DNA from 2 places in the Janthinobacterium sp. LS2A genome. Region 2 is predicted to be linked to the other one. Evidence: predicted binding sites of a transcription regulator. Region 2 holds the regulator's gene; the other holds the start of a gene.

Region 1 (14,549 bases), on a different contig from region 2:
TCCTCTGGTAAAAGAACTCGATTTGCGCGGCTGCCCCGCCATCCGCTTCATTTTCCCCAGCGCCGGCACCATGCCCGTCACCATCAACAACGGTTATGTGATGCGCGCCTGGTACGACATTCTCGTGAACGACCTCGTGCGCCGCGAAGATGAGGCTGGCTTGCGTGCCTCGCAGGCGCAGATCGAAGCGCTGATCGCGCGCGAAAAGGCGCGCGGCATTCCCGCCAGCCGCATCATCCTGGCCGGCTTCTCGCAAGGCTGCGCCATGACCTTGCAAACGGGCTTGCGCCACGCGGAACCGCTGGCCGGCCTGATGTGCCTGTCCGGCTATCTGCCGCTGGCCGACAAGACGGCAGCCGAGCGCACGCCGGCAAGCCTGCAGACGCCGGTCTTCATGGCGCACGGCACGGCCGACCCCGTGGTACCGGTAGCCCGCGCACAGCAGTCGCGCGACTTGCTCACCGGCATGGGTTACAAGGTGGAGTGGCGCGAGTACATGATGCAGCACTCGCTGTGCCAGGAAGAAATCGACGCCATCGGCGCGTGGCTGAAAAAAGTGCTGGCCTAAAATAAACAGGCGCGGTGTGCGCCGCGCCTGTTGTCTTGCGAAACGCCGGGAACGATCAGTTCGCCGGCGTTTTTTCATTCCATATTTTCAACATGTCGGGCGACGCTTCCGAGCGGATGCCGTTGTCCGTCAGTATCGATTCCGTCGCTGCCAGCATGTCCTTGCGGGGCACGACGACCATTTCCGCATCGCGCTGCTGGAAGCGGAACGTCAGCAAGTCATCGGTCTGGTCGCGCAGCAAAGCCACCAGGTGCGCCAGGCTGCGCACGCGCACGCCATTGACGGAATCGACGACCGAGAAGAAACGGGTACTGTAGCCATTCATCAGCTTGTGCGGGAAGAATGGCGCGGCGATCACCACCAGCTCTTCGCGCTCGCTATCGGGCGCATCGCCGCGCCGCGTGGCCAGCGGATTGCCGGCAAACGCCATGCCGCCCAGGATCGCCGGGTTGCCATTCGGCGCCGCCATGAATTCCGTGGTGGCGCGCGAAAACACCATCGGGCCGAAGATGAAATAGGACGGGTAATTGCCCTGCAGCCCGGCGATCAGCATCGGATGCGCGGCCGAGACGGGTACCTTGATTTTCAGGGGCGCGCCCTGGCGCACCACCGTCAGCGGCAATTCGCCGTCTTTCGCCAGCTGCTGCACCCGGTACTGGAAGCGCACGCGGCTATTGGCATTCAGCTTGACCATGCCCTGGTTGTCGATGGGGAAATCGCCGATATGCGTGATAACATCCCATTCCTTGAGCGGATAGCCGGCATCCTTGCTGGCCGGCGACATCACGACGGCCCCCTCGACGCCCTTGGCCAGCTTCAGATAGGTGCGCAGCGCGGGATTTTCCAGCGTTTGCGTCACGTCGCGCATGGCCGGCTTGCCCTTGGGCGCGCCACTCTCCTGGTCGCGCAGGAACAGCTCGATTTCCTCGTTGGGAATGATGTAGCCGATGTTTTGCGCATTGAGCATGCCGGCAAAGGCCAGGCCGATCATCTTGTCGCCGGCAATCACGGGGCCGCCGCTATTGCCCGGGTTGATGGCCGCATCGATCTGGATGCGCAGGCCGGAGACGGGGAAGTTGTAGCGCACGAATTCGATGCGCGAGACGATGCCCTTGGTGATCGATAGCGACGTGCCGCCCGTCGGATAGCCATACGCGAGCACGGCATCGCGCACGTCGGGCAAGACATTGGCGCGCGGCACGGCTTTGTGGCTGGCGAAAAAACTGTCGTCGTCGATTTGCAGCAAGGCCAGGTCCATGCCGCGCGAGATGGCCAGCACGGTCGCCGGGATCTTGTCGCCGGCGCCGTTGGCCTGGATCTGCACCTGGCTGGCATAGCCGACCACGTGCGCATTGGTGAGGATGCGGCGGCCTTCGATGACAACCCCGGAGCCCGTCACCTCTTGCGGCGCGGCCTTGCTCCACGGCTTGTACGGATCAGGCCCGCGCAGGGTGGAAAACACCTTGACGACGGAGTTTTCCAGGGCGGAAGCACTGGCGCTGGCAGCCGTCTCGGCGGCAAGCGCACGCACCGTCATCAAGGGGCAAAAAGAAAGGGCCAGCGCCAGGAAGGCGCGGCCCATCAGGGTGAAGCACGGACGAGTTTTCATTGAGCTTGTTGGCAATGGAAGGGAAGTAAAATTATATATTGAATAATTGCAACTTCATTACACTTTGTCCATCTTTGCCGAAGAACTCCTCTAAACTCCTCTCATCAGGCGGGCATGGGCGGCACGCCCAACGCCGGCACGGCCGTCTGCGCCCCATTCATCACCATGGCCAGGAAGGTGTAGTAGCCATTGATGCCCATCAAGTCGACTACGCCGTGCTCGCCGAACAGCGCCAGCGCCCGCGCATAGGTAGCGTCGCTGATCCGCTTGTTCTGCTGCAGCTCGATGCAAAAGTCGTGCACGGCTTGCTCGTCTTCTTTCAGGGCAAGCGGTACGCGCCGTTCAGCAATGGCGTCCACGGCCGCTTGCGCAATGCCGTTCTGCACGGCCAGCGGCGCATGGATGGCCCACTCGACTTGCTGATCCCACTGGCGCGCCGTCACGAGGATCGCCAGTTCCGACAACCGCGTGCCGATGGCGCTGCGGTAGCGCAAGTATTCACCCATGCGCTGCGCCGTTTCCATCAGCTCGGGGCTGCGGATCAGCGGCACGAAGGGGCCGTACAGCGCCCCGCGCGGGCCATCGATGATCGCTTGCGCGGCCGCGCGCTGCTGTGAGTCCAGCTGGTCCAGCGGCAGCGGCGGCAAACGGTCGATATCGCAACCGGCCATCAGGCGGTCCAGGCGACCACGTCCTGCTGCTGTTCGCCGAGGCCGGCGATACCCAGGCGCATGCTGTCGCCTTTTTTGAGGAAGCGCTGCGGCTTGCGGCCTTGGCCCACGCCCGGCGGCGTGCCCGTGGCGATGACGTCGCCCGGTTCCAGGGTCATGAATTGCGACAAATAGCTGACGATCTGCGCCACCGTGAAGATCATGGTTTGCGTATTGCCGGTCTGCATGCGCTTGCCGTTGACTTCCAGGTACAGGTCCAGGTCCTGCTCGTCGATGACTTCATCGCGCGTCACCAGCCACGGGCCGACAGGGCCGAAAGTGTCGCAACCCTTGCCTTTATCCCACTGGCCGCCCCGCTCCAGCTGGAACGAACGCTCGGAAATGTCGTTGACGACGCAATAGCCGGCCACGTATTTCAAGGCGTCCTCTTCGCTCACGTATTGCGCGCGCGTACCGATGACCACGCCCAGTTCCACTTCCCAATCCGTCTTTTTCGCACCTTTTGGCAACACGACATTGTCGTCCGGGCCATTCAGGCAAGTAATGGCCTTCATGAACACGATCGGTTCAGCCGGAATCGGCATGCCGGACTCGGCCGCGTGATCCGCATAATTGAGGCCGATGCCGATGAACTTGCCGACTTTCGCCAGCGGCACGCCGAAGCGTGGATTGCCGCGCACCAAAGGCAAGGTCTTTTCGTCGAGCTTGGCCAGCTTGCGCAGGGCCTTGTCGGACAGTTGTGCGCCGTCAATATCGGCAATCACACCGGACAGGTCGCGCAGTTTGCCTTCTTCATCGATCAGGCCCGGTTTTTCCTTGCCTGGACGTCCATAACGAACGAGTTTCATAGTCTTCCTTGGAGTTGATCATTGCCGCTGTGCAGGCTGCCATTTTACCGGATGGCCCGGCACGCCTGTAGCGGTCAATGAAAAACATCGCAAGTCCCGGCAGTTGCAAGGCCGCCAGCACGCCAAACGCCGCCTGGTAGGCCTGCGGCGGATACTGCTGCTGGCTGTTCAGGGGCCAGCAGCCAAGGATCAGGCCAAAGCCCGCCTGCACCAGGAAGGCGCCCGTGAAAATGAGCAAATTCAGGCAGGTGGCCGCCCTGCCCGTCAGGCTGGCCGGCATGCTTTGCGCGACGATCGCATACTCGAGGCCCGTCACCGTGCCCAGCAAGGTAAACAGCACGGACAGCAAAGGCAGGCTGGGCACCACATTGCAGGCCATCGCCACTTGCACGCCGACAAACAGGACGATGCCGGCGCCCGCCACCTGCATTGGTTCAATCGCGCGCCGCCCGGCCCACTCCGTCAGCATGCCCATGCCGATGGCGCCGAAGATGACGGCCGCCATGCCCAAGTACAACAAATACGCGACGTTATCGTCAGACAAGCCGCCCACGTCGGCCAGCCAGCGGCCTATCCACAAGCCCTGCACGCCAAAGAACACCGTGTGCGGCAGCAGGATCAGCGCGATGGTGCGGCGAAAACCGGGATCGCGGTACACGCTCCAGACGCTGACCTTGCTCTTGGCTGCGGCAGGCGCGGGCAGGGCCGGTGACAGCAGGCGGATCAGCAAGCCGATGGCGAGCGCCGCCAGCGCCAGGCCCAGGAAGACGCCACGCCAATCCGTGTAGTGCAGGGCCAGCTTGACGGGCGTGGTGGCCGTGGCTGCACCAAGGCCGCCCACGGCGATCAGATAGCCGTGCACGGACGGCAGGCGCGATGGTGCTATGGCGCACGAGACCGCTTTCACGGCGGCCATGAAACAGCCGCCCAGCCCCGCGCCCATCAAGGCGCGCGCCCACATCAGCTCGGCGAAGCTGTGGCCCCGGCTGAACAGCCACACGCCCAGGGCCGCCAGCGCCAGCAGCCACAGTTGCACCGTGCGGGGACCGTAGCGGTCGAGCGCCATGCCGATCGGCAGTTGCACCAGCGCAAAGGCGAGAAAAAAGGCGCTGGTTAGCAGGCCCAGCTGGGCTGGCGTCAGGGCGAAGGCGCCCAGCAGCTCGGCCGTCAGCACGGCATTGACGCCTCGCAGCAGGCACGAAAGGTAATGCCCGAGCGCAAACGGCAGGAACACCAGGCAAAACACGGCCACGCCGGAGCGGGCAGGTGCAACGGCCGCGTGCATGCTCAGGCGGCCTGTGCCAGGCGGATGATTTTATGCGGCAGCTGCGGGACGGGCTCATCCATTTCAAAGAAAAACTTGTCGTGGCCAAATGCGGGTTTCAAATGGTCCAGCCATGTCGCTTCCGCGTCGAACTTGGCATAAAACGGCCGGCGCACCCAGTCGGGGTTACGTGCCTGCAAAAATTGCAGGGCAAACAGTTTTTCGCCATTGATGGTGACGATGCCGTCGATGACGACCTTGCCGGGGAAGGCGCTCATGGACGGTCCGCGCACCGTGCGCGACAGGCCCGACACCATCTGGTAGGCGGCCTGGAAAATCTCGTGCGCCTTTGCCAAAGGCAACTCGAAATAGCCGCGCGGACCCGTGTCCCGTTCGACAAACATGTAATAGGGAATCGCCCCCAGGCGCGTGCCCGTCTGCCACAGCTCGGCCCAGCTTGCCGGGTCTTCATTGATGTGACGGATCAGCGGCCCCTGCATGCGCAAGGTGGCGCCCGTGGAGACGATGCGTTTTACGGCTTGCTGGGCAATGTTCTGGCGCAACTCGACGGCATGACTGTAATGGCCCATCACGGCCAGGTTCTTGCCCGCCTTGACGATGCGCTCGAACAGGCGCATCAAGTCATCCGCATCGCGGTCGGAGACAAAGCGCTGCGGCCAATACGCCACCGCCTTGGTGCCGATGCGAATGTTCTGGATGTGTTCCAGGCCCGGCGCCAGCAGCGGCTCCAGGTAGGCGGTCAGTTGCCGCGTGTTCATGATCATCGGGTCGCCGCCCGTGATCAGCACGTCCGTCACTTCCGGATGCAGTTTCAGGTAAGCAACCAGCTCATGCGACTCGCGCGCATCGAACTTCATGTCGTCCATGCCGACGAACTGGGGCCAGCGGAAGCAGAAAGTGCAATACGCGTGGCAGGTCTGGCCCGCGCTGGGGAAGAACAGCACTGTTTGCGCATATTTATGCTGCAGGCCGCGCACGGGCGCGTCGTTGACCCGGGGCACGTTATGCGTCATCTGCCCAGCAGGATGAGGATTCATGCCCAGGCGCAAACCATGCACATAGGCATCAATGGCCGCCTTGTCGCGCTGCACCAGCACCAGGTCGCGCAGGTGCGCGTACTGCTCGGGTGGCAGCATGTCGCGATGGGGAAAGACGAGGCGGTAGATGGGGTCGTCAGGGATGTTGTTCCAGTCGATCAGTTGATCAAGCACATATTCATTGGTGCGAAACGGCAAGACGTGCGACACCACTTGCACGGCTACACGCTGCTCTTCCGGCAGCCATTCCCACTGCCGCGCCTGCTGAATGGTTTGCCGCGTATACGGCTTGAACTTGGGTGAAAACGGCTCGGTAATGAGTGCGGACACGATCGGCTCCTTGCCTGTAAATAGCGATAACTTTCATGAAATTGACCGTATATCGGCCAATCCCAGCCTTTTTCTCCCGCATGCCAGGCCACCCCGACATGCTGTGAAAGTAATCATAATTCTTGCCATTAGGAATCAAATTGCTGCATATCAACAAGCCGTCGATACGTTGCATGCTGCCTACAAGCAACACCTTAGTTTGTTCCAACGCAAGCTGAGACGAACTTCGGCGACGTAAATTACGTCTTGGCAACACTTCCCTCGATATCACAAGGAGATTTCATGAAACGCTTATTCACGGGCAGCCTGCTGTGCCTGGCATTTGCCGGCGGCAGCGTCGGTGCCGCGGTCGAACCAACGGAAAAAGATGCGATCGCCATGGCCGAACGGGGCGCCGCCTTCATGAAGGCGCATGGCAAGGAAGAAATGATGAAGAAAATCACGGCGAAAGACCCGGACTTCGTGCAGGGCTCGCTGTATGTGGACATGCGCGACATCAAGACGGGCATTGTGCTGGCCCATCCCATCAATCCTTCCATCGTGGGCAAGGATTTGACGGATGTGCCCGATGCGAACGGCAAGAAATATCGCCGTGAAATCATTGAACTGGCACAAAAACAGGGCAAGGGCTGGGTCGATTACCAGTACAAGAATCCCGTCAGCGGCAAGATCGAGCCGAAGACCACCTACATTCTGCGCGTCAACGATGTGGTACTGGAAGCGGGCATCTACAAAAAATAAGACGGGGGCGGCGCGCACGCACGCCGTGCGCCGCCTGCGGTTTGAACAGCCATCGCCAGGAGTCAAGCATGCTCAATCAATTACGCATCGGACCAAAATTATTGCTGGCGCCCACCCTGGTCTTGCTGCTGCTGATACTCAGCTCGAGCGGCGCCTGGTATGGCATGGTGCGGCAAAATGCCTCGCTGGAAAACATGGTGCGGGTGCGCATCACGCATTTGAAGGCGGCCGCCGACGTACTAGGAGAGGCCAGGCAAGTACACGGCAATATGTACCAGTTGCTGTCGTGGACGAATGGCAGCTTTGCCAAGGCCCGCCTCGATGCATTGGAGCAACAGATCAAGACGCGCCATGCAGCCATCGGCGCCCAGCTGGCCACGCTGCGCGCCACGGCCACAGGCGCCGAGCGCACCTTGGTCGATGCGGCCATCACGGCGCTGGCCGGCTATCGCAAGGCTGTGCTGGAAACCATGGAAATGGCGCAGATGGACCAGTCGATCGCCACCAATTCCATGCTCAAGGCGGAAACCCAATTCGTCCAGTTCAATACGCAGCTGGCGCAACTGTCGGCCCTGGAAACAAGCCTCAGCAGCGAAGCCCATGCGACGGCCAGCGCCGAGTTCCGCAGCCTGGGCTGGAGCCTGCTGCTGACGGTGCTGCTGTCTATCCTCGTTTCCATCGTCGTGACCATGCTGGTGCGGCGCGCCATGCTGGTGGAAATCCGCGGCATTGCCGACGCCGTGCAAGACCTGGCTGCGGGCAAGCTGACGGCCGGCGCGCCCAAGCAGGGCAATGACGAAATCGCCGGCACGTCACGCGTGCTGGACCAGACTATCGCCCACCTGAACCAGACCTTGCGCACCATCATGGACGCCGTGCAATCGATCGACACGGCCTCGCGCGAAATTGCCACCGGCAACCTGGACTTATCGGCGCGCACGGAAATGCAAGCAAGTTCGCTGGAAGAAACGTCGAGCGCCATGGAAGCGCTGACGCAAGCCGTCAATGACAACGCCGACAACGCCCAGCTGGCCTGCGAGCTGGCGGAGCAAGCATCGACCCTGGCCGTGCAAGGAGGTGCGTCGATGCAGCAAGCGGTGACGACGATGGCGACAATACGCGCCAATTCGCGTCAGATCGTGGATATTATCGGCGTGATCGACGGCATTTCCTTCCAGACCAATATCCTCGCGCTGAACGCGGCGGTGGAAGCGGCGCGCGCAGGAGAACAAGGCCGCGGCTTTGCCGTCGTCGCGTCCGAAGTGCGCACCCTGGCGCAGCGCTCGGCCCAGGCCGCCAAGGAAATCAAGACCCTGATCGCCACCTCGGTCACCACCATCGATGGCGGCAGCGTGGCCGTGCAGCAAGCGGGCGACAGCATGGGCGCCATCGTGGCCTCGGTGCAGCAAGTCAATGAAATCATCCAGCGCGTGAAAGAAGCGAGCGCGGAGCAGGCGTCCGGCATCACGGAAGTGAATCAGGCCGTCACGCAAATGGATGACGTCACCCAGCAAAATGCGGCCCTCGTGGAGCAGGCGGCGGCAGCGGCGGCCAGTTTGCAGGACCAGGCCGTCAAATTGTCGGCGGCCGTGGCCGTGTTCACCCTCGACCCGCTGGCGTCCGCGCAGCCCGCCTCGCCGGACGAGGAAGCGTTCCGGCATCCGGCCAGTGCGCAGCAGGAGCGGCGCGCACTGCATAGCCCGCTGCGCGGCATGCCCGGCTTGCACGGCGCAAACACGACGCCACAGCGCCGGCGCAGCTAGCTGGCCGGCGCGCGCATCGGTTTGCTCAAGTGAGGCGAACCGGCCAGCACGAAACGCCACGGCGTCTCCATCGCTTTGGAAATACCGATGCGCGGGCCAGCGTGTACCGTCACCTCTTCCTCACGCGCCAGTAGCATAAATGGTGGCGCATCGAGCGCCAGCCGGTTATGCATATGCGTGACACCGAGCGCCTGGCAAACCTTGCCCGGCCCCGAGCACAGCAGCCGCGCATCCTCGACGCCGCGCCGCTCGCGCATGACATCGAGTCCCACGAGCGGCTCGATGGCGCGGATCAGCACGCCCGCGCCATGGCCCGCTTCGCGGCACACAAAGTTCAGGCACCAGTGGATGCCGTACGAGCGGTAGACATAGGCGTGCGCGGGCGGGCCGAACATGGCCGCATTGCGCGGCGTCATGCCGCCATACGTGTGCGAGGCCGGGTCCAGCCGGTCATACGCTTCCGTTTCCACGATGCGTCCGCCCACGCCGTCGACCAGCACGGTCACGCCGATCAGCTGGCGCGCCACGCTGCTGGAATCGTCCGCAAAATCGATACCCACGAGGATTTTTTTCATCCGGCAATTGTACTGCTGCGCATCGCGCCGCACGCCTTGAAGCATCTTAGAAACAAATAAAACTTGATTTTTTAATCATGGATGACGGGATGGCCAACGTCGTAAAATGACGAAAATTGCAGCTGAAGCAAGCCAAAACGGGGATTTTTGCGACAAAATATTGCAGAGATGAACTATTGCCGTGCATAAACAGCGATAATCGTCGGGCACTGCGCCAGACGCTCATGCAGCGGGCAGCGGCAGCGCACGACAGAATAAGCACCGGGCACAAAAATGATGATGAAAGCGTGATGATGAGAGCGGCAGCGCAAAAGCAGGTAATGCAGGAAGATCCGGTTGACGCCCTGATGCGTTCCATCCGTATCCCGCCGCGTCCCAGCCTGCTGGTCGACTTGCAGCGCGAACTGGCGGAACAGGATCCGTCGCCGCGCCGCATCGCGCGCATCATCGCCGATGACGTCGGCATGTCCGGCGCCCTGCTGAAATTGGCCAACTCGCCATTCTATGGCGCCGCGCGCAAGGCCAAGTCCGTCGAGCAAGGCATCAACTTTCTTGGGATCAACCAGTGCAGCGCCATGATGACGGGCTTGCTGGCACGCCAGGCGCTGGAAGCGGAAGGCGTGGAACTGACCAACTTCTGGGATGTGTCGGCCAAGCGCGCGCGCGCCCTGGTATTTACTTCGCGCAAGCTGCGCATCGCCCCGCCCGATATCGCCCACACCTTCGGCCTGTTCTGCGACATCGGCGTGCCCCTGCTGATGAACCGCTTCCCCGACTACGTCAACACGTACGCGGCGGCGGCCAACGATGCGCACAATTGCTTTACAGCACTAGAAGACGCGCGCCACCAGACCAACCACGCGGCCATCGGCTGCCTGCTGGCGCGCAACTGGGGCCTGTCCTCCGATGTCTCCTGGGCGATTTTGCACCACCACGACTACACAGTGCTGGCCGACCCGTCCACGGACGACGCCATCCGCTCGCTCGTCGCCCTGTCGCTGCTGGCCGAAAAGGGCATTCAGCGCTACCATGGCAACAGTACCTCGCTCGAGTGGGACAAGGGCGGCGAACTTGCCTGCCAGCATCTCGGCCTGTCGCAGGAAGAAGCCGCCGACCTGCTCGACGAATTGCACGAGATGTTCGATACCGACCATTGAGGTATCAGGCGGCCGCGTCCGCCTGTATGATCTGTCCCGGCACCTGGCCTGAGCCATGGCGCCTGTTTCCGTTTGCCTGACCCGTATTTCTTAACCTGTTGATCGCCATGCCCAAAAATAAGCGCCCTGTCCCCCGTAAATCCGCCAACACGCCCGAAGACAAGGACGAGTCCGTCACGCGCATGCTGTGCACGATGGCCCTGAACCTGGCGGAGCAGGAAGACAGCGAATCGCAGGGCACGGTGCTGGCCGAGCAAGCCGTCGAGTTCGGCCGCCTGATCCGCAAGGCCTTGAATCAAAAGAAGGATGAAATCCTGTACGACGCCATCGAGCGTTCGAAATACGAAGACGTGGGCGCCTACCAGTACCTGCGCAGCCATATCGAGGAAGCGGCATCCATTTCCGTGATCCGCCGCGACAACGCGCCGGCCATGGAAATCAACGCCTTCGTCGTGCCCCTGCTGGTGCAAAGCACGGGCGGCTTGAAGGAAGCGGACAGCTTCCAGGACCAGGACGCTTTCGAAGCGCTGGTGAAAAGTTTCCAACAGGCAGAACTGGAAAGCGCCAAGGCCAAGGTGGTCCTGATGAGCCATGCCTACGACCTCGATGAAATCGACCGCATCACCTACAGCCATTTGCACGAGATGGTGCGCGATGCGTATAGCTCGATGACGGACAAGAAAATCGTCGCCACGCCGGGCCTGGAAAGCAGCATCGTCGGCTGGAGCGAAACGGCCTTCGGCCCGCAGGACACGGCCGTCGAACTGCGCTTCCTGCTGGGCTTTGCCTTGAAACGCGTGGACGACCCGTTCTATGCGGAACCGAAGGACGAAGCGGCGCTCGACGCCTGGTTCGACGCGCGCATGGCCCGCTACCAGCAGTGGACGACGGAAGTGGGCGAGCTCGTCAAGCGCTGCCTGGCGCCGGCCGGCAGCGTCCTGGAAGTGAGCTTCCTCTATCAGGATCTGTTCCACGACGGCAAGGAACAAGGCATGAGCGAGTACGCGATGCTGCAGATGATGTCCGGCATCAACCATGCACTGGCGGAAAACAAGGTAGACGCCGGCGACGTCTCGGTGGTCGTCGGCCCGGCCGATGAACATGGCGAAATGCTGTTGCGCGTCAACGTCAGCACGGCGGCTGGCGAACTGCTGCACAGCGCCGACAAGCCGCTGGACCTGGCCGCCGACTTGCAGGACGAAGTCGACGACATCTGCGACGCACTGGCCACCATCGGCGTGACGCAACTGTCCGTGGCGCTGAAATTCGATGCCAAGGGACAGCCGCTGGAAGCGCAGCCGTACGCGTCTAAATTGGGTTAATCCCTGTTGTTTTTAAAAACTACGCTTGCAGATCAACAACCATTCATTGGCTGCAGGCGCATTTTTCAGCATGCAACTCTTATTAAAATAATACCGAATTTCAATTAAAAGAAGCTACGCCAACTAAAATATACCTCACAAAAAATTTCCGGAAAACCCATACATCCAGGCAGAAATTAAACATTGGAAATTAAGTACTCATTTTGTTAGCAGTTGCTATTGCCGAAACAAAAACCCCTGCCAAAGTGCACTCAATAGTGAGCATAACAAACATTCCCTCAAGAAAAACCAAACCATTCTTTCGGAAATAAATTAAATTTATATTTAGTTTATTAACACCACTTCTGGCACCAATCAGCCTCACTCCTCGATTAAATCTTTTAATTGGATAAAATTTTTCCATATACAGACTTATATTTACGTAAGCAGCAAGGCCAAACAATAACAAAAAGAAAAAGAATGCAAGGGTTGACGTTAAATTATTAAAGTCAAATTTTGCAAAGTCCAACTTTCCTCCCAAAAGAAAAGCCAATGATAGCAAAAGTATTTGTGGCGTCAGATTTCGGAGAAATTCAAGAAAAAAAGCACGCCCATCCTTTAAAATAAACAAATCAAGACCTCTCTGAAAATTAATTATATTGATTCAAAAAGACAATATGGGATTAATACACCCATCAAAAAAACACCAATCACATATAAAAATTTTTTTATATTAAAGTATTTCCAATAAAATTAATTAGTCGCAACAATTAACTGATGCCAAGCATGTAGTTTCTCTACATATGCCAGCGTGTAAGCCGGGCTGCTCGACGGCAAGCTGACGATGCGGTAGCGCTGCGCGTGTTCGCCCAGCACCTTAATACCCAGCTTTGCCGCCGTGCCGCCGTTGAAGGCGATCGTGTGCAACTTCGGCAGGCTGGCGGCCAGGGCCACGAGGTCGTTGTCGTCGCGCGCACGGATATTGCTGTCCAGGCTGCCCGCACGCTGCGCCTGCGCCACCACGTCCCACAAGCCCACGCCGTGCGCCAGCAAGGTCGCCAGACGTTCCTCATAGGGCTGGCTTTTCAAATCCACGCCCAGCACCTCGCCCAGCAGCATCCAGAACTTGTTTTGCGGATGCGCATAGTACTGGCTGTGCGCCAGCGATTTTTCGCCGGGCAGGCTGCCCAGTATCAGCAAGCGCGTGTTGGCGTCGACGACGGGATCGAAGCAGCGCTTGCGGATGTCCGGCATGGACAGTTCAACAGACGATATGCGGGTCAAAAGCGGCATCCTGTGGGAGTGGTGGCAGCGCTTATTTTACTGTGGCCATTGCACGGGCACGGATATGATGCTCTTGCCATCCCATACCACCACCTGTGCCGTATGAAACCTGCCTTGCGGTGTGACGGCATTGCCGACGCCGTTGACATGGAATTGGTAGCCGGGTCCATAGCGCTGCGCCACTATCGTGCGCGCTTGCCGAGCCGTCTCGCCACGCAAAGCCGCCACCCGGACAAGGCTTGCTGCAGGGATATCATGGAATAGCGCTGGTAATCAGGGTGGCTGGCTGGCGATGTCACGGATGCCTTTGAAATGAACGGAAATATTTCCAATGGGAAATAATAACGCGAAATTACTAATTAGACAATTACGCCGCAGAATGGTGCGTTCGGCGGCTTGCGTTCCGGTGTAGAATTTCCAGCAAGAACACCACAAGAGACCGCCCATGCGCACCATCGACACCCTGCTGGCCCAGTATGGCGAAAGCCACCGCAACCACGTCAATGAGTGGGTACACATCGTGTGCGTGCCGCTAATCGTTTTCAGCTTGCTGGGGCTGCTGTGGAGCGTGCATCCCAGCGTGGCGCTGCTCGGCAGTATTCTCGCCTTATACTATTATTACAAGCTGTCGCGCCCGTTTGCGGTGGGCATGCTGGCGATGCTGGCCGCCATGCTGGGTCTGCTCTTGCTCATGCCGCCGCTGACCATCCTGCCCGTGTCGCTGGCGCTGTTTGTGCTGGCCTGGATAGGCCAGTTCATCGGCCACCAGATCGAAGGCAAGAAACCATCGTTCCTGGACGACTTGCGCTTTTTGCTGGTGGGACCGCTGTTCGTGCTGGGATTTTTGTACCGGCACCTGCGGCTGGCGTATTGAGCGGCAAGCGGTTATGCGAAAGCAGTAACAGATTTTTACTATTCGCAACTAGTTATCTGAGGCAAGTGTCCTTATGATAAGTCATCATCTGCCGGTCGACGCAATCGGCAACCAACTTTTGTCCAAGGGAGTCCCACATGAAAGCACCAATTATTGCAGTGGCATTGCTCGCCACCCTGGCCGGCTGCGCCGTACAACCGAATTCGGCAAATGTCTACAATGCCCGCCAGGCGCAGAACGAACAATCGGTTCGCATGGGCACGGTTGAATCCGTGCGCCAGGTAACCATCGACAAGGGCGAAACGGGCACAGGCGTGCTGGCTGGCGCGGCGCTGGGCGGCGTGGCCGGCTCGACAGTCGGTGGCGGCAAGGGCGCCATCGCGGCCAGCATCCTCGGTGCCGTCGCTGGCGGCATGGCCGGCAAGAGCATCGAAGCGAATGCCTCGAACAAGGCCGGTCTGGAAATCACCGTACGCCTGGACAATGGCGACATGCGCGCCATCGTG
Region 2 (14,549 bases):
GCGCCACCATGGAACAGGTGGTCAGCTCCGTCAAGCAGGTGACGGCCATCATGCAGGAAATTTCCATTGCTTCGCGCGAACAGAGCATCGGCGTCGACCAGGTCAACCAGGCCATCGCCCATATGGACCAGGTGACGCAGCAGAACGCGGCCCTCGTGGAAGAAGCCGCCGCGGCCGCCACGCGCCTGGCGGAAGAAGCGGCCAGCCTGTCGCAAGCCGTGAGCCTGTTCAATTTCGGCAAGATGCCGCCACCGCGCCGCGTCGCCACGCCCGGCGGCAAGTCGGGTGCTGCGGGTGCCGCGAATGCCGGCAAACCCGCCATGAAACGCCTGGCCGCCTAAACCTTTCAAGACTTCATACACATCATGCCTACACTACTCAGCAGTGCTTCCGCCGACCTGGACGCCGTCGTCGAATTCGACCCGGTCATCATCGGCAAGATGAGCCAGTCCGGCCCCCGCTACACGTCCTACCCGACCGCCGACCGTTTCCATGCCGACTTTGGCTATGGCAACTTCCTCGAAGCGCTGGCCGCCCTGCGCATGCGCGGCGGCCGCCGTCCGCTGTCGCTGTACGTGCACGTGCCGTTCTGCGACACCCTGTGCTACTACTGCGCCTGCAACAAGATCATCACGAAAGACCGCAGCAAGGCCGCCACCTATCTCAGCTATTTAAAGCAGGAAATCGCCATGCAGGGCAAGCTGTTTGCCGGCATGAACCAGATCGAGCAATTGCACTTCGGCGGCGGCACGCCCACCTACCTGAGCGAAAAGCAGATGGACGAACTGATGGCGCATTTGCGCCAGCATTTCGAATTCGCTTCCGATGAAGACGGCGAGTATTCGATCGAGATCGACCCGCGCACCGTGTCGCGCGAGCGCGTGTTTTCGCTGCGCGCACAAGGTTTCAACCGCATCAGCCTGGGCGTGCAGGATTTCGACGCCGACGTACAGAAGGCCGTCAACCGCATCCAGCCGGAAGCGGAAACGGTAGCCATCATGCAGGCGGCGCGCGACGCCGGTTTCCGCTCGATCAGCATCGACCTGATCTATGGCTTGCCGAAGCAAAACCTGGAAACGATGACGGAAACGCTGCGCAAGGTGATCAACGCCAGTCCCGACCGCATCGCCCTGTACCACTACGCGCACATGCCGCATCTGTTCAAGCCGCAGCGCCGCATCCTCGACGCCGACATGCCCGACAGCGCCACCAAGCTGGCCATGCTGGGCCTGTGCATCGCGCGCCTGACGGCCGCCGGCTATGTCTACATCGGCATGGACCATTTCGCCAAGCCGACGGACGACCTGGCCGTGGCGCAACGCCAGGGCCGTTTGCACCGCAACTTCCAGGGATACTCGACGCGCGCGGAAGCGGACCTGATCGCCTGCGGCGTGTCGGCCATCAGTTCCGTCGGCGCAGTCTACAGCCAGAATGAAAAGACGCTCGACGCGTACTATGAAAAGCTCGACGAAGGCGTACTGCCGATCGCGCGCGGCATCAAGCTCGACACCGATGATTTGTTGCGCCGTATCATCATCCAGATGCTGATGTGCAATTTCGAATTGTCGATCGCCAGCATCGAGCAGGCACACCCCGTGCAATTTCGCAGCTACTTTGCCAGCGAGCTGGACAAGCTGCGCGAACTGGCGCGCGACGGCTTGCTCGTCATCGAGGAAGACTGGCTGACGGTGACGCCGAAAGGGCGCTTGTTGATCCGCAATATCTGCATGGTCTTCGACCGCTACCTGACCATGGCGCGCGCCAATACGGCACCGGACGCGGTGCAGCCGCTGCGTTACTCGAAAACGGTGTAGCGCCACGCGATGAACGCCCTCAGCCTCGTGCCCATGTTCCTCGTCGGCCTGGCCGGCAGCGTGCACTGCATCGGCATGTGCGGCGGCATCGTGGGCGCCCTGTCGCTGGGCGGCGGCGCACCGGCCCCAACACGTCCCGTGATCGCCATCGCCGTGGCACGGCCGGCATTGCAGACAACCTTGCAATCGAACGTGCTGCGCGTGCTGGCCTACAACGGCGGGCGCATAGTCAGCTACATGCTGGCCGGCGCCCTGGCCGGCAGCCTGGCGGGCGCGGGCATGCTGCACCTGGCGTCACTACAAGTGGCCGGCTACTGGCTGGCCAACCTGATGCTCGTTGCTTTGGGCCTGTACCTGATGGACGCCTGGCGTGGCCTGGCCCATCTGGAAGCGGCCGGCAACGTCGTCTGGCGCCGCGTGCGCCCCCTGCTGAAACCGTTGATGCCGATGGATACGCCGTTCAAGGCGCTGGCAGTGGGCGGGCTGTGGGGCTGGGTGCCGTGCGGCATGGTCTACAGCGCGCTGCTGACGGCCATGATGCAGGGTTCTGCCCTGAACGGCGCGGCCACGATGGCCGCCTTCGGCCTGGGTACCCTGCCCACTTTGCTGGGCATGGGTTTGCTGGGCACGCGCTTGCGCACGCAGATGCAGCGCCGTCCCGTGCGCATCGCCAGCGGCTTGCTGGTGCTGGGCTTTGGCTTGCTGGGCCTGCTGCGCGCCGCGAATGGCGTCTCGCTGGGCTGGCTCGACGCCCTGTGCGTCACGGGCCATCCATGAAAAGACGCTTGAAAACAAACCTATGAATGCTGTTTTACAACCCTCCGCCTGCTTCCATTGCGGCTTGCCCGTGCCCGCAGGCTCCAGCTGGAACGTCACCATCGACGACGTGCCGCGCGCCATGTGCTGCCCCGGCTGCGAAGCCGTGGCGCAAACCATCGTCGACATCGGCCAGAGCGCCTACTACCGCGACCGCGACGAATATGCCGTCAATGCGGCCGATGCGACCATGGTACCGCCCGAACTGCGCCTGTACAGCAATGACGACGCGCAATTCGCGCGCGACGCCAGCAGCTGCGAAGCGACCCTGTCCGTCGAAGGCATCCGCTGCGCCGCCTGCGTCTGGCTGATCGAGCGTCAACTGACGCGCCTGCCCGGCGTGCAGGCGGCCAGCCTGAACGTTGCCACGGAGCGCCTGTACGTGCGCTGGAGCCGCGCCCAGTGCGAGCCGGGCGACATCCTGCAAGCCGTGCGGCAAGTCGGCTACACGGCCTATCCGTACGACGCCGTGCGCCATGGCGAACGCCTGCAAAAAGCCAGCAAGACCCTGGGCCGCCAGCTGTTCGTGGCCGGCCTGTCGATGATGCAGGTGATGATGTACGTGGCGCCTGCCTACCTGGCCGAGGATGGCACCTTGGACGACAATATGGCCAGCCTGATGCGCTGGGCCAGTTTGCTGCTGACCCTGCCCGCCATCTGTTACTCCGCCATGCCGTTCTTCCAGGGCGCCTGGGCCAGCCTGCGCGCGCGCACCCTGGGCATGGACGTGCCCGTCGCGCTGGGCATCCTGGCGGCCTTCTTCGGCAGCGTGGTGGCGACCTTCACGGGCCGCGGCGAGGTGTATTACGACTCGGCCACGATGTTCATCTTCCTGCTGCTGTGCAGCCGCTATTTCGAGCTGCAGGCGCGCCGCAAGGCCGCTTCCGCGCTTGAGCGCCTGCAGCACGCCTTGCCAGCCTCCGCTTCGCTGATGGCGGGCTTTCCCGACAACCGCGCCACCACCCTGGTGCCGGCCGGCAGCCTGGCCGTCGGCGACATCATCCTGGTCAAGCCGGGCGAAGCGATCGCCGCCGACAGCGTCATCGTCGAGGGCACGAGCGCGCTCGATTTGTCCTTGCTGACAGGCGAGAGCGCGGCGCAGCGCAGGAAAACGGGAGAACGGGTGCCGGGCGGGGCCATCAACGCCAGCGCAGCACTCATCTTGCGCGTGCTGAAACCGGCGCGCGAAAGCACCTTGTCCGATTTATTGAAACTGATCGAGCGGGCCGGCAGCGGCAAGCCGCAGATCGCGCAGTGGGCCGACAAGGTCGCCGCCTGGTTCGTGCTGGGCCTGCTGCTGTTCGCCGTCGCCGTGTTCGCCTTCTGGAGCTGGCATGACCCGACACAGGCCTGGCCCGTGGCCATTGCCGTGCTGGTTGTGTCGTGCCCGTGCGCACTGTCGCTGGCCACGCCGACGGCGCTGGCGGCCGCCACCGACAGCCTGCTGCGGCGCGGCGTGCTGATCGTCCAGCCCCACGTCCTGGAAACCCTGCACCGCGCCACCCACATCGTCTTCGACAAGACGGGCACCTTGACCCTGGGCCGGCCCGTGCTGCGGCAAATCGAGGGGCTCGGCAGCCTGAGCGAAGACGCATGCCTGCAGGTGGCCGCCGCGCTGGAAGCGGGCAGCGCCCATCCGCTGGCGCAGGCGATCCTGGCGGCAGCGGATGAGTTGCCAGGACAGCAACTTCGCATGCATGCGCAACAGTTGCAGGAAGTGCAAGGCCAGGGCCTGGAAGGCATCGTCGATGGCGTGCGCTACCGCCTGGGCAATGCGGCCTTTGTCGCCGCCATCGCCGGGCCGCCGCTGGGCGACACGGCCGTCGGCATGCAGGGCATGACGCCGCTGTACCTGGGCACCCAGGGCCGCTGGCTCACGCGTTTCCTGCTCAGCGACGCGCTGCGCCCGGAAGCGCGCGACGTCGTCGCGTATTTCCACCGGCACGGCAAGCAGGTCGTGCTGCTCAGCGGCGACCAGGAAGCGCTGACGCAAAGCGTAGCGACGGAACTGGGCATCAACACGGCATGCGGCGAATGCCTGCCCGATGAAAAGCTCGATTTCGTGCAGCAACTGCAGGCAACGGGCGCCGTCGTGGCGATGGTGGGCGATGGCATCAACGACGCGGCCGTGCTGAGCGGCGCCGACGTGTCCTTCGCCATGGGTTCCGGCGCCGCGCTGGCGCAGGCGCATGCGGACACGGTGCTGCTGTCGAGCCAACTGGTGTCCGTGCTCGACACGGCGAAGACGGCCGCGCGCAGCATGCGCATCATCCGCGAAAACCTGGGTTGGGCTACCCTGTACAATCTGACGGCCATCCCGGCCGCCGCGCTGGGTTTCTTGAACCCCTGGCTGTCCGGCGTCGGCATGGCTGCCAGCTCGGCCGTCGTCATCGCCAACGCCCTGCGCCTGCGGAAAGCCTGAACATGGAAGCACTGTATCTCCTCATCCCCTTGAGCGTCGTGGTCGTCTTCATCGCCCTGTGGGTGTATTTCACGGCCTCGGACGGCGGCCAGTTCGACGACCTCGTCGGACCGGGCCTGCGCGTGCTGCAGGACGACGACACGCCGCCCCAGCCGGCGCCCGGCGAACCGCATCCCTGACCTCCCAGCCCGGCCGGCGCGTCTGCCCCCAATCCGCCCGGATTGCAGGGATCTTGTATGGCTTTTTTGAGCGGAATTTGACCGAAATACCGCTTTATTTCGATGCCAGTTCGCTACGCTTATTTCATCCGGGGAATTTTGATCCACATCAAAGTTTTTTCACGGTCAAACACTTACTCTCTGGCCACCATCATAAATAGTAATTCCAGGGAGAGTCTTTGTGGATCAATCGCTGAACTATAACTACAAGATCGTGAAGCAATTCGCGGTCGCTACTGTGGTATGGGGCATCATCGGCATGCTGGTTGGCGTTATCATCGCCGCTCAGCTGGCCTGGCCTGCCCTGAACCTCGACATACCATGGCTGACATACGGACGCCTGCGTCCGCTGCACACGAATGCGGTGATTTTCGCCTTCGGCATCTGCGGCCTGTTCGCTACCTCGTACTACGTTGTCCAGCGCACCTGCCAGGTGCGCCTGTTTTCCGACAAACTGGCCGCCTTCACCTTCTGGGGCTGGCAAGCCGTGATCCTGTGCGCCGTCGTTACCCTGCCCATGGGCATGACACGCGGCAAGGAATACGCGGAACTGGAATGGCCTATCGCCATCCTCATCGCCGTCGTCTGGATCGCCTACGCCATCGTGTTCTTCGGCACGCTGATCAAGCGCAAGGTCAAGCACATCTACGTGGCCAACTGGTTCTTCGGCGCCTACATCCTGGCCGTGACGATTTTGCACGTGGTCAATGGCGCCGTCATGCCAGCCTCGTTCACCAAGTCGTATTCCGCCTATGCGGGCGTGCAGGACGCCATGATCCAGTGGTGGTACGGCCATAACGCGGTGGGTTTCATCCTGACCGCCGGCTATCTGGGCATGGTCTACTACTTCATCCCGAAGCAGGCCGAGCGCCCCGTGTACTCGTACCGTTTGTCGATCGTCCACTTCTGGGCACTGATCTTCACCTACATGTGGGCGGGCCCGCATCACCTGCACTACACGGCATTGCCTGACTGGACGCAATCGATCGGCATGGTCTTCTCGCTGGTCCTGCTGGCGCCAAGCTGGGGCGGCATGATCAACGGCATCATGACCCTGTCGGGCGCCTGGCACAAGCTGCGCACCGACCCGATCCTGAAATTCATGATCGTCTCGCTGTCGTTCTACGGCATCGCCACCTTCGAAGGTCCGATGATGTCGATCAAGACCATCAACTCGCTGTCGCACTACACCGACTGGACCGTTGCCCACGTGCATGCGGGCGCTCTGGGCTGGGTGGGCTTCATCACCATGGGTTCGATCTACTACCTGCTGCCGCGCCTGGCTGGCCGCACGCAGATGCACAGCACGCGCCTGGTCGACGTGCACTTCTGGGTGGCCACCATCGGCATCGTGCTGTACATCGCCGCCATGTGGATCGCCGGCGTGATGCAGGGCCTGATGTGGCGCGCGGTCAATCCGGACGGCACCCTGACCTACACCTTTGTCGAGAGCGTGAAAGCGACGTATCCGTACTACGTGGTGCGCGTGGCCGGTGGCCTGCTGTACCTGTCGGGTATGTGCATCATGGGCTACAACACCTGGATGACCCTGCGCGGCAGCAAACTCCCCGTCGCCCGCATTCCGGAACTGAACGCGGCGCACGCCTGATAGGAGCGAAAGCAAATGAAATTTTCACATGCATGGATTGAGAAAAACCCCTGGCTGCTGATCGCCCTGGTCACGGTGGTGATCAGCATCGGCGGCGCCGTCGAGATCGTCCCCCTGTTCTTCCAGAAGAGCACGACGGAACCGGTCGCCGGCCTGAAGCCGTATTCGCCGCTGCGCCTGGCGGGCCGCGACATCTACGTGCGCGAAGGCTGCTACAACTGCCACTCGCAGATGGTGCGTCCGCTGCGCGCGGAAACGGAACGCTATGGCCACTATTCGGTCGCCGGCGAGTTCGTCTATGACCGTCCGTTCCAGTGGGGTTCCAAACGCACGGGGCCCGACCTGGCCCGCGTGGGCGCCCGCTACAGCGATGAATGGCACCGCACGCACTTGAACAACCCGCGCGACGTGGTGCCCGAGTCGAACATGCCGTCCTACCCGTGGCTGGCGAAGACCAAGCTGGTGCCTGACGAGATCGTGCCGAAGATGCGCGCCCTGAAACGCCTGGGCCAGCCGTACAGCGAGGAAGAGATCGCCGCCGGCCCCGCGCAGCTGCAGGACAAGACGGAAGAAGACGCCCTGGTCGCCTATCTGCAAGGCCTCGGTACATTAATCAAAACAAGGAATTAGCATGGCAATCGAAAACCTGTTTGACAGCGCCAGCAGCGTCATGACGGTGGTTTCCTTTACGACGTTCGTGGGCATCCTGTGGTGGACGTTCAGCCGCAGCAACAGCGACTTCGACGCGGCGGCACGCCTGCCGTTCGCCGACGACGCGCTCGACTATCCGGCCGAGGCCGAGATGAACCTGGCGAAGGAGCATAACCATGGCTGACTTTACCAATGGCTTCTGGAATATCTACATCATCGTGCTGTCCCTGCTGGGCATCATCGGCTGTGGCGTGCTGCTGTACTCGCAGTCGAAAGTGAAAGTGGTCGCCGGCGCCCCCGCCGACGGCACCACGGGCCACGTCTGGGACGAGGACTTGAAGGAACTCAATACGCCGATGCCGCGCTGGTGGATGTGGCTGTTCTACATCACCATCGTCTTCGCGCTGGCCTACCTGTTCCTGTATCCGGGCCTGGGCAACTATGCCGGCAGCCTGGGCTGGAAATCGACGGGCCAGTACGAGGAAGAGCTGAAGAAGGCGGAAGCCGACTACGGCCCCCTGTTCAACAAGTACCTGAGCCAGGACTTGAAGACGGTGGCCGCCGATCCGCAGGCGCAAGCCATCGGCCAGCGCCTGTTCCTGACCTACTGCGCGCAATGCCACGGTTCGGATGCGCGCGGCAACAAGGGCTTCCCCAACCTGACGGACAAGGACTGGCTGTATGGCGGCGAACCCGACATCATCAAGACCACCATCCTGCACGGCCGCAATGGGCAGATGCCACCGATGGGCGCCGCCCTCGGTTCCGAAAAGGATGTCGAGAACGTGGCCCATTATGTGCTGAGCCTGTCCGGTTCGACCTCGGATCCCGTCAAGTCCGTGCTGGGCAAAGCCAAGTTTGGCGCCTGCATGGCCTGTCATGGCGCCGATGCGAAGGGCAACCAGATGCTGGGCGCTCCGAACCTGACGGACAAGGTCTGGCTGTACGGCGGCAGCGCCGATACCATCATGGAAACCGTACGCAAGGGACGCAGCAACACCATGCCGGCCTTCAGCGATTTCCTCGGCGAATCCAAGGTACACGTGCTGTCGGCGTATGTCTGGAGCCTGTCGAATCCTCAGACGCCCGTGAAATGATGTAATGGAACCTCAAGTCATCAAGATGTATGCGGCCCGCGAGCAGATCTACCCTCGCGAGGCCAAAGGACGCTACGCTACCTGGCGATGGGTATGCGTATGGCTTACCCAGCTCGCGTTCTACGGCTTGCCGTGGTTGACCTGGAATGGCAGGCAAGCCCTGCTGTTCGACTTGACCACGCGCAAGTTCTACATTTTCGGCGTCGTGCTGTGGCCCCAGGATTTCATCTATCTGGCGGCCCTGCTGATCATCTGTGCGTATTTGTTGTTCCTCGTCACGGCCATTGCCGGGCGGGTGTGGTGCGGGTTCTCTTGCCCACAAACGGTATACACGGAAATTTTCCTGTGGGTCGAACGCCGCATCGAGGGCACGCGCAGCGCGCGCATGGCCCTCGACAAGCAGGGCCCGTCCGTGCGCAAGGCATTCAAGAAGACGGCCAAGCATGTGGTATGGGGCGCCATCGCCCTGTGGACGGGCTTTACCTTTGTCGGCTACTTCACGCCGATCAAGGAACTGGCGCAATCGGTGGTCACCTTGAATTTCGGTCCCTGGGAATGGTTCTGGGTCTTGTTCTACAGCCTGGCAACCTACGGCAACGCGGGCTGGCTGCGCGAGCAGGTGTGCAAATACATGTGCCCCTACGCGCGCTTCCAGAGCGCCATGTTCGACCAGGACACCCTGATCATCACCTACGATGCCAAGCGCGGCGAACCACGCGGCGCCATGAGCAAGAAGGCCGGCAACAACGACAAGCTGGGCGACTGCATCGACTGCACCCTGTGCGTGCAGGTGTGTCCGACCGGCATCGATATCCGCAACGGCCTGCAGTATGAATGCATCGGCTGCGCCGCCTGCGTCGATGCCTGCAACAGCGTGATGGACAAGGTCGAGCGGCCGCGTGGCCTGATACGCTACAGCACCGACCATGCGATGGAAAACAACTTCAATTCGAAGCAGATACGCCAGCGCGCCATGCGCCCGCGCGTCTTGATCTACACTTCCATCCTGGCCCTGATCATCATCGCCGTATGTACGTCGCTGGCCCTGCGCACGCCCCTGAAAATGGACGTGATCCGCGACCGCGGTTCGATGGGACGCGAAGTGGAAGACGGCATGATCGAAAACGTCTACCGCCTGCAGATCATGAACACGTCCGAGCAAAGCCAGCATTTTAAAATCAGCGCTTCCGGCTTGCCGGGCCTGACCTTGCTGACGCGCGAAGAAGTGACCTTGCAGCCGACGGAAACGCTGGGCTGGCCGATCCGCCTGCGCGTGCCGCACGGCGTGGGCGAGAAGGGGTCGAACAAGATTGCGATCGAATTGCAATCGCTGGACAACCCGTCGCTGCATGTGCGTGAAAGCGCGGTCTTCATCGTGCCGCGGTGATGCAGGAAGGCCGGTCCCCGCACGGGGGCTGGCCGTTTACAGAGGAGAAATACCATGTCCGACAGTCTGAAACTGCAGCCTCCCGTTGCACCGTGGTACAAGCATCGCTGGCCATGGCTGCTGATGATCGGTCCCGGCCTGTCCGTGGTCGTCGGCAGCTTCATGGGCTATATCGCCTTTACGCAGCCCGACGCGCTGGTGGTGGGCGATTATTACAAGCAGGGCAAGGCGATCAACCAGGATTTGAAGCGCGACACGATCGCCAGCGACCTGGCCATGGATACGAGCCTGGCGTACGACGTGGCGCAAGCGCGCCTGAGCGGTTCCGTGCACAGCTTCGGCAAGGCCTACCAGGGACCGCTGCAGCTGCACCTGGCGCATGCGACCCTGCCGGAAAAAGATATCAAGCTGCTGGTGCAGCCCGATGCGGCCGGCAATTTCTCGGTCGCGCTGCCGATGCTCGAGCGCAGCCGCTGGCAGGTGCTGGTGGAAAACGACAAGCGCGAGTGGCGCCTGTCCGGCATCTGGACCTGGCCCGTGCAGCGCAGCATCGCGCTGCATGCGGACGAAGAGTTATAAGCCTTACTTGCAGACGTCCGTGCCTGCCGTAATGGCTTTCAGCTTGGCTGGTTGCAGGATCTCGATCTCGCGGTTCGAGACGCGCAGCCAGCCTTCCTTCTTGAATTTCGACAATAAACGGCTGACGCTCTCGATGGTCAGGCCCAGGTAGTTGCCGATTTCCTCGCGCGACATGCGCAGCTGGAATTTGCTGCTCGAATAGCCGCGCGCTTCGTAGCGCGACGCCAGGTTGACGATGAAGGCGGCAAAACGCTGCGTCGCCTGCATATTGCCCAGCAACAGCATCACGCTTTGCTCGCGCGTGATTTCCTGGCTCATCATGCGGTGGAAATGACGCAGCAGGGTCGGCATATTGCCCAACAATTGTTCCAGGCTGGAAAACGGGATTTCACACACTTCGCTGTCTTCGAGCGCCACCGCATTACAGTGGTGGCGGTCGGCGCTGATGGCGTCCATGCCCAGCAGTTCGCCGGCCATCTGGAAACCCGTCACCTGCTCTTCGCCGCCCGGATTGATCTGGTACGTCTTGAAGTGTCCCAGGCGGATCGCGTACAGGTTCTGGAACGAGTCGCCGATGCGGAACAGCGAGGCGCCGCGCACGATCTTGCGGCGGCGGCCGATGATCTGGTCCAACCTGTCCATGTCGCCCATATCGAGGCCCATCGGCAGGCACAATTGATGCATGCTGCAGGTCGAGCATCGCGCACGCAACGCTTCCACGGTCACTGTGGGCAAGGTTGGAGTGAGTAGCGCTTCAGTCATGTCGGTACCTTTTAGAAAATGCAACAACAAGTTTACTGCATACAGGGTTGCCGTGTGCCAATTTCACCGCAATTTCGGCGAATAAACGACGTTCCGACTTTAATTATATGGCAACATCGTCAAAAGCCCATGCGGGGAGGGCCATTTGCGCGGCGCCGCTTGCCAACTTGATGTATTGATAGGAAAATTCCTAACAGCATTATCTGCCGCCTGTGCCGCCCGGTACTGAAAAGGAAATCATGAAGCCTCTCGGCATCAAAGCAAAAGTCGCGCTGGCCACCAGCCTGACCTCGATCGCCATGATCGCGCTGGTCACCATGATCCAGGTGCAGCACATGCGCGACGACTTCACCCGAGTACTGCTGAGCCAGCAGTCATCCCTGATCAGCCGCACCGCTGCCGAGCTCGACGACAAGCTGGGCATGCTGCTGCAGATCGTCACCCTGACGGCCAGGCAGCAGCCGCCGGAACTGATGGCCCAGCCGGCCCAATTGCGCGAATACTATTCGCGCCGCTCGATGCTGGTGCTGTTCGACGACGTGCTGGTGCTCGATGCACATGGCGCCGTCGTGGCCGACATGCCGGAAGTGGCGGGGCGCGCCGGCATCAACGTTGCCGAGCGCGAGTATTTCCAGACCGTGCTGCGCACGCGCCAGCCCATGATCACCGAGCCGATGCTCGGCAAGTCGAGCGGCATGCCCATCGTGCAGATGGTCGCGCCCGTGCTGGCCGCCGATGGCCAGGTGGCCGGCGTGGTGATCGGCGTGCTGCGCCTGTACAAGGACAACCTGCTGGGACGCCTGCGCTCGGAAAAGATCGGCAAGAGCGGCTATTACTTCATCCTCACGCGCGGCGCCGTGCCGCGCTACGTGCTGCATCCCGATACCAGCCGCTTGCTGCAGCCGCGCCAGCCGAACGCCAACCTGACGACGACCCAGCTGCTGAAGGAAGATGGCGAAGGCAGCATGGTCAGCACGAACAGCCGCGGCATCACGGCCGTCAACAGCTTCAAGCGTTTGAAATCGGTGAACTGGCTGCTGGCTACCTCGCTGCCCGTCGCGGACGCCTTCGAACCGTTCGATGGCGTGCTGTACCGGCTGGTGCTGTGGAGCATCCTCGCTTCGCTGCTAGCCGCATTTGTTCTGGGCTGGGTCACCGTGCGCCTGCTGTCGCCGCTGGTGCGCCTACGCGACACCCTGCTGGCCCTGCGTACCAGCGGCAGCCGTTTCACCCCCGTGCCGGTGCAGCAGCGCGACGAGATCGGCGAACTGACGGAGGCGTTCAACGGCCTGATGAGCGAGCGCGACCGCCTGCAGCAGGAACTCGAATCGCGCGCGGCCGAACTGGAGCAGGAACGCGACCGGGCCGAGGCCGCCAACCGCGCGAAGAGCGATTTCGTGGCCAACATGAGCCATGAAATCCGCACGCCCCTCAATGCCGTGCTGGGCATGGTGTATTTGCTGGGCAATACCAAGCTCGATACGGAACAGCGCAAGTATCTGACCATGGTGCGCGTGGCGGGCCAGTCGCTGCTGGGCATCCTCAACGACGTGCTCGATTATTCGAAGATCGAGGCGCGCCGCATGGAACTGTCGCCCGTCGAATTCGACCTCGACGAAGTCATGAATACCCTGGCCACGACGATGACGATGAATGCGGGCGAAAAGGAACTGGAACTGGCCATCGCCGTCGAGCCCGACGTGCCGCGGCGCCTCGTGGGCGACGCCCAGCGCCTGCAGCAAATCCTCGTCAACCTGGCCGGCAACGCCATCAAGTTCACGGAGAACGGCGAAGTGGTGGTGGCCGTCAGCCTGGCCGAGAGCAGGAGCGAGAGCGGCCGCGCCTGGCTGCGCTTCGAAGTGCGCGACACGGGCATCGGCATGACGGAACTGCAGCAACAGCAGCTGTTTGCCGCGTTTTCGCAGGGCGACCAGAGCATCACGCGCCGCTTCGGCGGCACGGGCCTGGGCCTGGCCATCAGCAAGCAGCTGATCCACATGATGGGCGGCGACATCGCCGTCGCCAGCAGCGAAGGCAAGGGCAGCCGCTTCTGGTTCAGCGTGCCGTTCGAGATGCTGGCGCAGCCGGCCGAAACGCGGCGCACGCCGGCCCTGGGCCAGCTGCGCCTGCTGGTGGCCGACGATAACCGCACCACGCGCGAACTGATCGTCAAGCTGATCGAGGCATGGGGCTGGCTGGCCGACGAAGTCGATTCCGGCTTTGCCGCCATCGAACTGTACCGCGAGCGCCTGGCGCAGCAGCAACCGTACGACGTGGTGCTGGCCGACTGGCACATGCCCGTCATGGACGGCCTGGCCACGGCCAAGGCCATCCGCCAGGCGGCCAGCGGCCAGCGCCAGCCCATCGTGGTGATGGTCAACGCCTTCGCCCGCAACCACCTCGAGGAAATCTCCAGCGCGGCCGAGGCCGACGTCGTGCTGATGAAGCCGATCACGGGATCGAGCCTGTTCGATGCCCTGCATCAGGCCCTGATCACGAAGAACGACGGCGGCGAGCAGCGCATCCTGCACCAGCCGCTGGGCACGGAACTGGCCGGCGTGCATTTCCTGCTGGTGGAAGACAATCATTTGAACCAGGCCGTGGCGCGCGGCATCCTCGAACACATGGGCGCCACCCTCGACGTGGTGGGCGACGGCTTGCAAGCCGTGGAACGGCTGCGCACGGAAGCGCTGCGCTACGACATCGTGCTGATGGACATGCAGATGCCCGTCATGGACGGTTTCAGCGCCACCCACATCATCCGCACGGAACTGCGCCTGAGCCTGCCCGTGATCGCCATGACGGCCGGCGTGCTGGCGTCCGAGCGCGAGCGCTGCATGACGGCCGGCATCAGCGACTTCATCGCCAAGCCCGTCGTGGTGGAAGAGATGATGGAAGTCATCCTGCGCCACCTGCCCAAACGCCCGCAAGTGCAGACGGCCGAGCCCGTACGCGTCGCCGATGAAGAGGTGTTTTCCATGGCGCCGCTGATGCGCGTGATGGGACGCGACGCGAAGGGGCGCGGCGTGCTGCGGCGCATGGTCGAAGACGCGCTGAACAAGGGCATGACGCCCGTGCGCGACGCGGAAACGGCATTGCAGGCGGGCCGCCACAGCGACGTGGCGCGCATCCTGCACAGCGTGCGCGGCTCCGTGGGCACCCTGGGCACGAAACGCCTGATCCGCGCCGCGTTC

What was found. Region 2 encodes FNR, which switches genes on or off when oxygen is low (the NO sensors DNR and NnrR bind a similar motif). Its sites were predicted from a motif close to TTGATNNNNATCAA; they were not measured.
Region 1: V3C40_RS08580 (KamA family radical SAM protein) is a predicted target of FNR. The motif match lies at 6,489-6,502, and genes of this name have one in related genera.

The regions. Positions count from the first base shown of each region.
Region 1 covers NZ_JAZHPB010000002.1:606,272-620,820, forward strand. The annotation lists gene V3C40_RS08555 (alpha/beta hydrolase) at 1-568, shown strand, start outside; gene V3C40_RS08560 (S1C family serine protease) at 624-2,177, opposite strand; gene V3C40_RS08565 (carboxymuconolactone decarboxylase family protein) at 2,282-2,848, opposite strand; gene V3C40_RS08570 (fumarylacetoacetate hydrolase family protein) at 2,848-3,696, opposite strand; gene V3C40_RS08575 (MFS transporter) at 3,641-4,981, opposite strand; gene V3C40_RS08580 (KamA family radical SAM protein) at 4,984-6,348, opposite strand; gene V3C40_RS08585 (cache domain-containing protein) at 6,631-7,089, shown strand; gene V3C40_RS08590 (methyl-accepting chemotaxis protein) at 7,158-8,852, shown strand; gene V3C40_RS08595 (DNA-3-methyladenine glycosylase) at 8,849-9,427, opposite strand; gene V3C40_RS08600 (HDOD domain-containing protein) at 9,718-10,584, shown strand; gene V3C40_RS08605 (hypothetical protein) at 10,692-11,906, shown strand; gene V3C40_RS08610 (hypothetical protein) at 12,097-12,516, opposite strand; gene V3C40_RS08615 (DNA-deoxyinosine glycosylase) at 12,639-13,139, opposite strand; gene V3C40_RS08620 (Mpo1 family 2-hydroxy fatty acid dioxygenase) at 13,615-14,043, shown strand; gene V3C40_RS08625 (glycine zipper 2TM domain-containing protein) at 14,181-14,549, shown strand, end outside.
Region 2 covers NZ_JAZHPB010000006.1:56,391-70,939, forward strand. The annotation lists gene V3C40_RS17765 (methyl-accepting chemotaxis protein) at 1-341, shown strand, start outside; gene hemN (oxygen-independent coproporphyrinogen III oxidase) at 366-1,814, shown strand; gene V3C40_RS17775 (sulfite exporter TauE/SafE family protein) at 1,824-2,591, shown strand; gene V3C40_RS17780 (heavy metal translocating P-type ATPase) at 2,614-5,052, shown strand; gene ccoS (cbb3-type cytochrome oxidase assembly protein CcoS) at 5,055-5,231, shown strand; gene ccoN (cytochrome-c oxidase, cbb3-type subunit I) at 5,452-6,879, shown strand; gene ccoO (cytochrome-c oxidase, cbb3-type subunit II) at 6,895-7,509, shown strand; gene V3C40_RS17800 (cbb3-type cytochrome oxidase subunit 3) at 7,511-7,714, shown strand; gene ccoP (cytochrome-c oxidase, cbb3-type subunit III) at 7,707-8,627, shown strand; gene ccoG (cytochrome c oxidase accessory protein CcoG) at 8,632-10,014, shown strand; gene V3C40_RS17815 (FixH family protein) at 10,069-10,593, shown strand; gene fnr (fumarate/nitrate reduction transcriptional regulator Fnr) at 10,597-11,355, opposite strand; gene V3C40_RS17825 (response regulator) at 11,595-14,549, shown strand, end outside.